2 regions of the Burkholderia sp. BC1 genome follow, and region 1 is predicted to be linked to the other one. Evidence: riboswitches for the same ligand, from Rfam matches in the RefSeq annotation. Region 1 holds a riboswitch; the other holds the start of a gene.
What was found. Region 1 has a riboswitch for cobalamin ahead of cobA (uroporphyrinogen-III C-methyltransferase). Riboswitches for the same ligand answer to the same signal wherever they lie in the genome.
Positions count from the first base shown of each region.

Region 1 (6,007 bases):
GAGCCCGACGCCGTTGCCGATGCGCCCGTCGCTTTGCGGGTAGTTCGCGAGGATCAGTGCGACGCGCTTGTCCGCGTTGTCGAGCGTGCGCAGCCGGCACCAGCCGCGCGCGAGCGCCGCGACGAACGCGATCCGCTCCGCATCGGGCTGATAGCGAACGACGTCGACCTCCGTGTGCGGGCAGCGATACGCGAGCCCCTTGAAGCTGACCGCACGCGTGACGATGCGCCCGTCGACCTCGGGCAACGCGACGTGCATCGCGATGTCGCGCGCGTGCAGCCCCTGGTTGTCCGCGATCCACGCATCGCGGTTGCCGCCCGACAAGATCACCTGCAGCACGGGCGCGTCGCCGGCGAGCACGTCGGGCGCGTGCGCGTCGATCGCGCCGGCCGCGAACGCGGTCGTGTTCAGCACGAGCGCGACGTCGTGCGCCTCGCAGAGCTGCGCGATCACCTCGCGGCTCACCGCATCCTTCAGCGACGTCACGGCGATCGGCAGCGGGTTCAGTCCTTCGTCGACGAGCGCGTCGGCGAGCGCGTCGAACACGGCCGTATTCGCGGCCTGCCAGTGCGCGCGATAGAACACGATCGCGACGACCGGCGCGCCCGGCGTCCAGCGCGGCCGCCAGTCGTCGACGCTCGCCGGATCGCGCGCCGGGTGATACAGCGCGGCGGCCGGCAGCGGACGCGGCGGCGCCGGCTCGTCGCCGAAGCCGAGCATGTGAAACGCGATGCTGCGCAGCAGCGCTTCGGCGTTGTGCACGCCGCCCTCGCGCAGATAGCGCCACCACAGCCGGCACAGCGCGGGCGCGACCGTGCTCTTCGCGACGAGGTTCGGATCTTCCTGCAGATCGCCGGAGAACATCGCGAGCTGCTGCCCGTGCTTCGACGCGACCGAGACGGCCTGCTCGATGCCGTACGGCCAGTACGCCTCGCCGCCGAGATGGTCGATCACGACCGTCTTGGCATGGCGCAGCACGTCGTCGACGTAGAAGTCGACCGAGGCCGGCTGCCGCAGGAACGTGACGTTCGCGAGCCGCACGCTCGGAAAGCCGGCCGGCAGCCGCGGTACGACGCTCGCGAGCAGCGACAGCGTCGTGTCGGCCGAGCTCAGGATCACGATGTCGGCCGGGCGCTGATCGATGCGCACGACACCCTGTGTGTCGTCGACGAAGCCGCCCGGCGTGGTGCGCAGCAGATGCATCGCGCGTTACGCCTGCTGCGGCTCGGCCGCGCACGCGGCGTCGAACGCGCGTTGCAGCTCGGCCGCGTCGAGCCGTTCACCGATCAGCACGAAGCGGCTCGCGCGCGCTTCGCCGTCCTGCCAGCGGCGGTCGAAATAGCTGTCGAAGCGGCGGCCGACGCCCTGGATCACGAGCCGCATCGGCGCGTCGGGCAGCGCCGCGAATCCCTTCGCGCGATAGATCGTGTGCGTTTCGACGAGCCGCTGCAGCGCGGCGATCGTCGCCTCGCGCGTGCCCGCGTCGCCGCTCACGACGACCGAATCGAAATCGTCGTGATGGTGGTCGTGCTGTTCGTCGTCGGCCGCACCTACGCCGGTCGCACCTACGCCGGCCGCACCGTGATGGTCGTGACGCAAATGGATCGTGTCTTCGGACGCCGATTCGAGCCCGATCAGCATCGCGAGATCGAGCCCGCCGCGCGTCGCGCGCACGATCTTCACCTGCGGCGGGATCTCGTCGCGGATCGCGGCTTCGATCTGCGCGAACTGCGCATCGTCGACGAGCTCGGCCTTGTTCACGATCACGAGATCCGCCGCCGACAGCTGATCGGCGAACAGCTCGTGCAGCGGCGATTCGTGATCGAGGTTCGGATCCGCGCGCCGCTGCGCGTCGACGGCCTGCGGGTTTTCCGCGAACTGGCCGCTTGCGGCCGCGGGCCCGTCGACGACCGTCACGACCGCATCGACCGTGAACGCATGGCGGATCGTCGGCCAGTTGAACGCCTGCACGAGCGGCTTCGGCAGCGCGAGGCCCGAGGTTTCGATCAGCACGTGATCGATGTCCGCGCGCCGTTCAAGCAGCGCTTCCATCACCGGATAGAACTCCTCCTGCACGGTGCAGCAGAGGCAGCCGTTCGCGAGCTCGTACAGCTGCCCCGACACCTCGCCGGCCGCGTCGTCGCAGCCGATGCCGCAGCCTTTCAGGATTTCGCCGTCGATGCCGAGTTCGCCGAACTCGTTGACGATGACCGCGATGCGACGGCCGTTCGCGTGCTGCAGGATGTGGCGCATCAGCGTGGTCTTGCCGCTGCCGAGAAAGCCCGTGACGATCGTGACGGGCAGCTTGCGTAGGGTCATGGTAGGTCCTCGGTCGAAAAAGGCATCACGCGGAGATCGTCACGTCGATCTCGTCGTAGCGTTTGAAGCGGTAGATCGCGGCCGACACGGCCCAGCACGCGACGAACAGGCCGATCACGACGTAGCCGAGCATCCCGAAATGCGACGCGACCATCGTCGCGAAATCCCAGACGGGCCCCTGCAGCGACAGCTTGTCCGCGAGCAGCGCGAGCACCTCGATGCCGCCGATCAGCGCGGCGACCAGCACCGACACGAACGTGATCGTCATGTTGTAGTAGATCTTGCGAATCGGCCGCACGTACGCCCAGCGATACGCGCCCATCATGAGGATGCCGTCGGTCGTGTCGACGAGCGTCATGCCGGCGGTAAACAGCACCGGCAGCGCCATCACCGACCAGAACGACAGCCCGCCCTGCACCTGCGTCGCGGAAATGCCGAACAGCGCGATCTCGGTCGCGGTATCGAAGCCGAAGCCGAACAGGAAGCCGACCGGGTACAGGTGCCAGCTGCGCGACACGAGCCGGAACAGCGGCCGGAACAGGCGCGCGAGCACGCCGCGCCGGTTCAGCAGCATGTCGAGATCGGCGTCGACGATCGCGTCGCCGCGCCGTGCCGCGCGAAACGTCCGGTACACGGAGATCAGGATCAGCAGGTTCGCGGCCGCGAGCACGAGCAGGAAGAACGCGGACACGCTCGTGCTGATCACGCCGCCCCACGTCTTCATGCTCTCGAAGCGCGCGAGCGACGCGGCGGTCAGCGCAACCGCGACCGACATCACGATCACGACCGTCGAATGCCCGAGCGAGAAGAACAGCCCCGCGCCGAGCGGGCTGCGCCCTTCCTGCATCAGCTTGCGCGTGCCGTTGTCGATGGCGGCGATATGATCCGCGTCGACGGCGTGACGCAGCCCGAAGACATACGCGAGCAGCGCGGTGCCGAGCAGCACCGGCTGCCCGTGAAACGCGATGAACGCCCAGATCCACGCGCCGACGTTGAACGCGACGAGCAGCGAATAGATGGCGACAATCTTGCCGCGCAGCCCCGACGGGCTGTCGTTGAACAGACGTAAGAAAGAATCGAGCATGGTGCTCCGCGATGAACGGTCGACATGTGACTGCCAACACGGTCCGCACCGTGCCTGCCGGCGCCGCTTGCCTGCCGGTTCGCACCGCGCGCGCGGCCTGACGACGGGAAATCGGAAACGCTCGGGCGTCGGGCGCGCTGCGGCCGTGGACGATGCGCCGCCTCCCCGCGGCGCTGTACCCCCCGTCTCGGCCGGTATCCGGGCTGACGAACACGCCGCTTCGCCTTCCCGGATACGCGAGGCATCCAGTGGCGTCGTCCGCACGCGCGTGGCGTGCGGCGAAGCGGCGCTGCATCGCGGAGCGATGCGTTCGCTTACCGTTGCGGGGGCAGCACAGGTTGGCTCGACTGCGGGGCAGCCGCACTCCCTGTTTCCCGTTTAACTGCGCGTGCAGGAACGCACGCGCGAGCACCGAAACGCGTGCGAGTGTAGGCTCCGGCGCCGGGCCGCGTCAAGGCGAACGGCGGCCGCGATCGCTGTGCTATCGTATGCGCCGCGTTCGGTGCTCGCATGCGCAATCCGCGCATGCAGTTAAACGGGAAACAGGAGGCGGAGCATCGCCCGGCCTGTGCTGTCCCCGCAACGGTACGCCGCCCGCGCGATGCGCCTTGCGCACGCGCCCATGCCGCCCACGATGCCACTGCCCTTCAGCGGGCGGGAAGGCTGCGGCCTGGCAAGCGGCCAGCCCGGATACCGGCCGACGCAAGGGGCGAGCGCCGCGCTCGCCGAACGCCCGATCCGCGGGGGACGGAGAGTGTGCGCGTTGTCATCCGCCCGCTACGGGCGCTTCGTTTCGCTCCGTCATGTCACGCCATTTCGCAGGCCGTCCGCGCGCGGCCGTTTCGTCGCCCCGTCCCGTCTCGTCACGGCGCGCGCCGTGCTGCGCGCGATGAGCCGCGCATGGCTCGTCGGCGCCGGTCCCGGCGACGCCGACCTGCTGACCCTGAAGGCCGTCCGCGCGATCGCGGCCGCCGACGTGCTGCTCGTCGACGATCTCGTCAACCGCGAGGTGCTGCGCCATGCGCGCGCGGACGCGCGGATCGAGCACGTCGGCAAGCGCGGCGGTCATGCGTCGACGCCGCAGGCCGAGATCGTCTCGACGATGCTCGCGCATCTACGCGCGGGCCGCAGCGTCGCGCGGCTGAAAGGCGGCGATCCGTTCGTGTTCGGCCGCGGCGGCGAGGAACTGCTCGCGCTCGGTGCGGCAGGCATTGAGGTCGAGGTCGTGAGCGGGATCACGGCCGGCATCGCGGCACCGGCCGCGCTCGGCATTCCGGTCACGCATCGCGGCGACGCACAGGGCGTGATCTTCGTCACCGGACACGGCGCGGGCGCCGACGAGCCGGACTGGCGCGCGCTCGCCGCGACGCGCATGACGATCGTCGTCTACATGGGGATGCGCCGGCTCGAAGCGATCGCCGCCGCGCTGCGCGACGGCGGCCTGCCCGGCGACACGCCGTGCGCGGCGATCGCGAACGCGACGCGCGACACGCAACGGCACGTGCTCGCGACGCTCGACCGGATCGTCGAACGTACGGGCGCCGCCGGCATCGGCTCGCCGGCGATCGTCGTGATCGGCCGCGTCGCCGCGCTGGCCGCCGATCCGGCCGTGCAAGCCGCACTGGCCGGCGGCCGCCGCGCGGAGCGCGCGTGATGCGCGTCGCGCTCGGCATCGGCTTTCGTGCGGGCGTGCGCGCCGCGCAGCTCGACGCGGCCGTGCGTGCGGCGCTCGCGGCGTATCCCGATGCACAGCCGGCGGTCGTCGCGACGCTCGCCGCGAAGTCGCGCGCCCGCGCGCTGCGCACGTTCTGCGCGCGACGCGGCTGGCCGCTCGTCGCGTTCGAGCCCGCGCAACTGGCCGCGTGTGCGCAGCGGGCGGCCAGCGCGCCGTCGGCCGCCGCGCTCGCGCGCTTCGGCGTCGCGGGTGTCGCCGAGCCGTGCGCGCAGCTGGCCGCGCCGCACGGCCGGCTGCTTGCACCGAAAACCATCCGGGACGGCGTGACGGTCGCGCTCGCCGGCCCGCTCTGAACCTTTGCTATCGACAGGACGATTCCGATGAGGACCGATCCCGAATCCCATCAGCGGATGGCCGAGCGCCGCCGCGCCGGCCACGAGAAGAAGCAGGCCGCCGCCGTCAACGAAAAGGGCCTGCTGATCATCCATACGGGCAACGGCAAGGGCAAGAGTACCGCCGCATTCGGCATGGCGGTGCGCGTGCTCGGCCACGGCATGCGGCTCGGCGTCGTGCAGTTCATCAAGGGCGCGCTGCATACGTCGGAGCGCGATTTCCTCGGCGCGGTCGCCGAGTGCGATTTCGTGACGATGGGCGACGGCTATACGTGGAACACGCAGAACCGCGACGCGGACATCGCGACCGCGCGCAAAGGCTGGAACGAGGCGCGCCGGATGATCGAAAGCGGCGAGTACCGGATGGTGATTCTCGACGAGCTGAACACGGTGCTGAAGTACGACTACCTGCCGCTCGACGAAGTGCTCGCGACGCTGGCCGCGCGGCCCGCCGACCTGCACGTCGTCGTGACCGGCCGGCATGCGCCCGACGCGCTGATCGACGCGGCCGACCTCGTCACCGAAATGCGGCTCGTC
Region 1 covers NZ_JBQYLP010000008.1:40,019-46,025, reverse strand. The annotation lists gene cobN (cobaltochelatase subunit CobN) at 1-1,203, opposite strand, end outside; gene cobW (cobalamin biosynthesis protein CobW) at 1,210-2,319, opposite strand; gene ACSHSS_RS05950 (HoxN/HupN/NixA family nickel/cobalt transporter) at 2,345-3,403, opposite strand; cobalamin riboswitch at 3,576-3,834, opposite strand; cobalamin riboswitch at 3,886-4,119, shown strand; gene cobA (uroporphyrinogen-III C-methyltransferase) at 4,293-5,057, shown strand; gene ACSHSS_RS05940 (cobalamin biosynthesis protein) at 5,057-5,431, shown strand; gene cobO (cob(I)yrinic acid a,c-diamide adenosyltransferase) at 5,459-6,007, shown strand, end outside.

Region 2 (6,007 bases), on a different contig from region 1:
CGGCCGACCGTGTTGTAACCGTAGGCCGTCATGTATTGCCGGTCGAACAGATTCGACAGCAGCGCCGACACCGTCAGATGCGAATTGATCCGGTACGACGCACGCAGGCTCACGGTCAGGTACGACGGCAGATAGGTCGCGTTGGCCGGATCGTCGAACGTCGTGCCGCCGTACAGCAGCGATGCACCGGTGCTCAGCGCATGCAGATGCAGTTCGTCCCACGTGTGATCGACGCTGACGCTGACCGTCTGACGCGGCCGGCGGTTCAACCATGTGCGATTCGTCACGTCCTGCGGATTCAGGAAGCCGACCGCAACGCTGACAGGCGTCGAGCGGCCGAGCGTGCCCTTGTACGACAGATCGATCCCGCGAATATGCGCGCGGCCGATATTGATCGGCCCGAACGTGACGGGATCGTATGCGATCAGGTTGTGAACGCGCGTGTCGTAGAGCGCGGCCGTGAACGTGCCGATCGCCGTGTTCGCGTCGAGCGCGGCTTCGACCGAATTGCTGCGTTCCGGGCTGAGCCGCGGATTGCCGTAACCGGGGTAGTACAGATCGTTGAAGGTCGGCAGCCGGAACGCGTTGCCGTACGACACGCGCGCGGTGTAGACGGGCGTGATCGCCCACGCGAGCGCCGCGTTGCCGGTGTTCACCGCGCGGCCGGCGATGATCTCGTGACGGCCGGCCATGAACATCGTGACCTTGCCGAGCGTGATCGACTGATGCAGCGAGAACGCGGAGTCGTTGCGCGTCGGCACGCCGCCCGCCACGTCATTCGGCAGGAATGCCTGCTCGCGCGTGAAGTCGTACGCGAGCTTCGTCTCGCCGGCCAGCGGCTGCCCGAACAGCGTGAGCCCGCGGGTCTGATGCGTCAGCGACGTCGACGTGCTGATTCGTTGCGAGTCGATCCGGTCGGTCGCGATGGTCCGATCGCCCGCATAGAAGAACTGCCGATCGTTCGCATAACCGAAGGACTGATCGAACTGCGTGTCGGGCGTGATGTCGACGTGGAGCGATACGCCGGTCGTCAGCTGATGATCGAGCTCGCGGTTCGCGCCGCCGGCATTGTCGTACGACAGATCGGAGCGGTGATAGAGCGCGAACGTCGAGACCGACCAGTTGTCGCGCGCGTAGCCGAGCCGCGCGTCGACGTCCTGCGCATGGTACGGATTGCGGCCGTCCTCGTGACCGTATGCGAACGGCCGCGTCGCGTCGATGCCGGCCGTCGCGTAATCGTGCAGGCCGAGCGAGTAGGTGAGGCCGCCGAGCGCGGCGAGCGGTCCGGTCGACGGCACGGTGCCCGACGTGCGCAGCTGCGTGTCGAACGTCTTGTTGGAGCCGCCGCCGAACGATACCGTCGTGCGGTTCGGCTGGTTCGACGCCCGGCGCGTGAACAATTGCACGACGCCGCCCATCGCGTTCGCGCCGAACGATGCGGCGGCCGGCCCGGAAATCACCTCGACGCGTTCGAATGCCTCGGTCGGCAGGTCGGACCACGGCGCGATCCCGGTGGTCGGCGAGCCGATCCGGATGCCGTCGACGAACACCGCAACCTGGTTCGCCGACGAGCCGCGGATGCTGACCGACGCGGTCGAGCCCGGACCGCCGTTCTGCGACACCGTGACGCCCGGCAGCGTCGCGAGCGCCTGCGTGATGCTTGGATCGCTCGGCGACAGGCGGTCGAGATCGTCGCGCGTGAGCACCTGCGTGCTCGCATAGCGGCGATCGAACGATTCGGGCAGATGGCGCGTGTCGGTAACGGTGATGGCCGGCAGCGCGGTGTCGTTCGACGGCTGCGCCGGCTGCTGCGCCGCGCCGTCGCCGGCGGCGTGCGCGAGCGGCGACAGGAACGCGGTGATGCTGGTCGTGGCAAGGAGATGTCGGAGATTCATGAAGCGTGAGTCGTTATCGTGATGCGGGCGTGGCGGCGACGTGGGCGCAGGGCGCGCCGCTGTCGCGCGGCGGTGGCGTGGCCCGGCGAGGCCGGCACGTGTCGCCGAACCGGGTGCGCGCGGGCGCGCGAACGCGCGCGCACGGCAGCGTGCGTGCCGTGCGCAGGCAAACGGATGCGGAAGCGGTGGACATCTGACGGATCCTGAGGTCGGGCCGTCCTTGCAACGGGCGACCGCCGGCGGCGGCGCTTGCGCATCGGGACACCCCGCCCGTTGCGGCTGCTTGGACCTCGGTCGATGGCTGGTCTCCTGGCTCGCGGGTCGCCGCCCGGTGCCCGCCTTCCCGGTTTCCCAGTGGCGCGAAGGGCACGGACTCGCCGCTTACAGTTGCGGGGGCAGCCGCAGATTCCGGCGTGCGCCGTCACTGCGTTCCCATTTGATCCCGTCTCGCGGGAACCATCAGCGCGCAAGGGTAAGGGGCAGGGCTTTCGCGCGTCAATCTTTCATGCACGCACCGGCGCGAAAAAACCACGCGCCGCGGCTTGCAGCGAGGCCGCGTTTCCGATGCGGCGTGCGACGCGTTTGGTATGACGAATCGTCGAGGGATGCATGCGACGACGCGCGCCGGCGCCGTTGCGCTGTCCTGCTGCGCGCCCGGATAATGACGCGGCGCGCGCCGTGCGCGCAGGAGAGGCCCATGCAATTTCCGACGGGATCCGTGACCGCGCTCAGTTCGGCCGCCGCGACGATGTTTTCGATGGGCATGCTGTTCCTCGGCTACTGGGGGCTGCACGAGCAAACGCCATGGCAGTTCGGCGACTATGTCGTGATCGCGCTTGCACTTTCCGGCTTCGCCTGCCTCGGGAGCGTGCCGTTTTTCGCGACGTCGCCGATGAAGCGCGCCGACGACGAAACGCAGATCGCCGTCGCGCGCCGCGTGTTCCTCAGCGGCGCGATTGCGGTGTGGTGCAGCATCCTTGCGTCGTTGATCCTGTAGCGCGCACCGTTAGCGCGCCCGACTGCGTCGGCCGTCAGCGGCTTGCGCCGAACACGTGCGCCTGGATCTTGCCGTCCACCGGCCCCGCACCGAACCGCTCGGCAATCGCCTCCGTGCATGCGGTGGTCGCGTCCGACAGCGTGTCGGGACCGATCGCCTCGAGCTCGCTGCGCAGCGGCGTGCCGTGGCAGTAGGCGATCGCCGGCACGCCGGGCGTCGCCGCGCGGCTGTGCGCCGGCACCGTGTCGCAATACAGCAATGATGAAAAGCCGGCCGCACGCACGTCGGCTTCGACCGTCGCGCGATCGTGGTAGCCGTGCGGCACGCGCGCGAGAAAGGTGGGCGGACGATCGGGGTAGCGCCGCGCGAGCGTCTGCGTGACCGTATCGGCAAATTCGTTTTCGGCGAGCCGGTCCCACACGTTGAACAGCAGCGTGCCGCCCGGTTTCAATACGCGGTGCGCTTCGGCAAATGCGCGCGGCTTGTCCGGGAAAAACATCGCGCCGAACTGACAAATCACGAGATCGAAGCTCGCGTCGCCATACGGCAACCGCTGCGCATCGGCCTGTTGCCAGACGACCGGCCGGCACGTGCCGACTTCCGCCGCGCGGTCGAGCATCGGCCGGTTGAGGTCGGTTGCGACGAGCGTTGTGCCGTCCGGCAGCGCGCGGGCCAGCACGCGCGTCAGCGCACCGGTGCCGGCCGCGAGCTTGAGCACGCGCGTCGGCGCGATGATCGCGGCGCGCTTGGCGAGGTCGATCGCGTATGGCTCGAACAGCAGCGGCACGAGCAGCGTGTCGTAGAGCGCCGGGATCGAGCCGGCGAACAGCGTGTCCGCATCATGGGGTTGCATCGTTGCCGCCTTGCGCGACATGCGCGCCGTTGGACGAGCCGGTTCTCTCAGCGTAGATCGCACCGTTGCGCGCGGCCACGCTCGTTTTCCTGCATCGACGTGCTGCGTGTGTCGGTACGCGCGCGTATGCACGCGGGACGCCCAACGAGCGAGCCGGGCACGCATGATGCAGATTCGACTGCTGCGAGCTGCGTCGCTGCTTGCAAGGGGCGGACGAACGCGCCGATACCCGCGTTCGCCGTATGTGCGCTTACAGATGCGCAGCGCCGTGCGAGCGGCCGGACGGATCGCCGCCGCGATCGGGCGGCGTATTGTTCTGATCGATCTTCGCGAGCACGAAGCGCGGCGCGGGCAACGCGCGCGACGTGCACGGCGCGGCGGCGCACGGCGAAGCGAGCGCCGCACCGGACGGCACGGCGGCCGGGTGAGCGAACGCCGACAGGGAAGCGGCCGTCAATGCGGCGGCGACGATCGCATGCGTGTTCATGGCAACTCCTTCACGACGGACTGCGGGGATACCTCGTCAGTCTAGGTCGCGAAACTTAACGCGACGTGAAGGATGCGTTGCCGCTTCGCTCAGCTTTGCGGCCGGCTCGCGAGCAATGCGCTGAACGCGTCGAGATCGACGTTGCCGCCGCTGATCACGATGCCGACGCGCTTGCCCTTCAGTTCGTCCTTCATGCGTCGCGCGCCGGCGAACGACAGACAGCCGGTCGGCTCGACGACAATCTTCATACGCGCCGCGAACAGGCGCATGCAGTCGACGAGGTCGTCGTCGGTCGCCGTGAGGATGTCGTCGACGTCGCGGCGGATGATCGGAAACGTGATGTTGCCGAGATGCTGCGTCTGCGCGCCGTCGGCGATCGTGCGCGGCGTGTCGATGTGGACGATCGCGCCCGAGCGGAACGATTGCTGACCGTCGTTGCCGGCTTCCGGCTCGACGCCGTACAGCCGCGCGTCCGGCGACAGCGCGCGCGTGGCGAGCGCGGTGCCCGACAGCAGACCGCCGCCGCCGAGCGGCGTGAATACCGCGTCGAGCGGGCCGACTTCGTCGAACAGCTCCATGGCAGCGGTGCCCTGACCGGCGATCACGTCCGGATGATCGTACGGCGGAATCAGTGTGAGCCCGTCGCGTTCCGCGAGTTCGCGGCCGATCTGCTCGCGATCCTCGGTGTAGCGGTCGTAGGTGACGACGGTGCCGCCGTAGCCGCGCGTCGCGGCGATCTTCGCGGCCGGCGCATCCTGCGGCATCACGATCGTCGCCGGAATCCCGAGCATGCGAGCGGACAGCGCGATCGCCTGCGCATGATTGCCCGACGAAAACGCAACGACGCCGCGGCGGCGCTGTTCCGCATCGAAGCGCGAGAGCGCGTTGAATGCGCCGCGAAACTTGAACGCACCCATGCGCTGCAGGTTCTCGCACTTGAAGAACACCTGCGCGCCGAGCGCGTCGTCGACCGTGCGCGACGTCATCACAGGCGTGCGGTGCGCGTGGCCGGCAATTCTCGCCGCCGCGGCGGCAACGTCGTCGAAGCTGGGGAGGGGCAATGAGTTCATGAGTCGCTCGAGTGAAAGAGTCCGTCAACAGCCGGGCACGGCGGCATGCCGCGTCCGCGCATCATTTCGCATCGTTGTACACCGTCGCGCGCGACACGCCGAGATGCTGCGACACGATCTCCATCGCGCGCCGGATCTCGAGCAAGCCGTCCGCCTTCAACGTCTGCATCAGTTCACGACGCTGCTCCGTCTTCAGCTCGCGCGGCGTGGCGGCAAGCCGCGTCGCGAACGCGTCGATCCGCTGACGGATCGCATCGGCGCCCGCCGGGTCGAGCGTGTCGGCCACCGCGTCGCCGTCGGTGCTGCAGAATTGCGTGAGCATGTGCTGAAAGCCGCGGAACAGCGTGACGTCCGCATTCAGGCACAGGGCGGCCACGTAGCGCCCGGTCGAATCCTTGATGCCGATCGAGGTGCTTTTCGCCGTGCGGCCGTCCGCGAAGCGGTTGGGGTAGTTGGCGAGCACAGGCGGGAAATCGTCGTCGGCGATGCGCGCGAGCCCGAGTTCGGTGGCCGGATCGCCGATCGCGCGGCCCGACAGATTGTTGTGAATCGCGAGGATCGCCTGCTTCGGCGTGCGCAGATCATGCACGACGACTTCGGTGAACGGCGCGAACATCTGGCCGAGCCCTTCGGCGATGCGCTGCACCTGTTCGATCAGCGAGGCCTGCTCCGATTTCAACGACACCGCCGATGCGGCGGGCCGGC
Region 2 covers NZ_JBQYLP010000007.1:78,024-84,030, forward strand. The annotation lists gene ACSHSS_RS05440 (TonB-dependent receptor domain-containing protein) at 1-1,895, opposite strand, end outside; cobalamin riboswitch at 2,178-2,371, opposite strand; gene ACSHSS_RS05445 (hypothetical protein) at 2,593-2,892, shown strand; gene ACSHSS_RS05450 (class I SAM-dependent methyltransferase) at 2,927-3,745, opposite strand; gene ACSHSS_RS05455 (hypothetical protein) at 3,996-4,232, opposite strand; gene ACSHSS_RS05460 (threo-3-hydroxy-L-aspartate ammonia-lyase) at 4,322-5,302, opposite strand; gene ACSHSS_RS05465 (helix-turn-helix transcriptional regulator) at 5,364-6,007, opposite strand, start outside.
Region 2: linked by a shared signal. The riboswitch ahead of ACSHSS_RS05440 (TonB-dependent receptor domain-containing protein) and the one ahead of cobA (uroporphyrinogen-III C-methyltransferase) in region 1 are both predicted to bind cobalamin.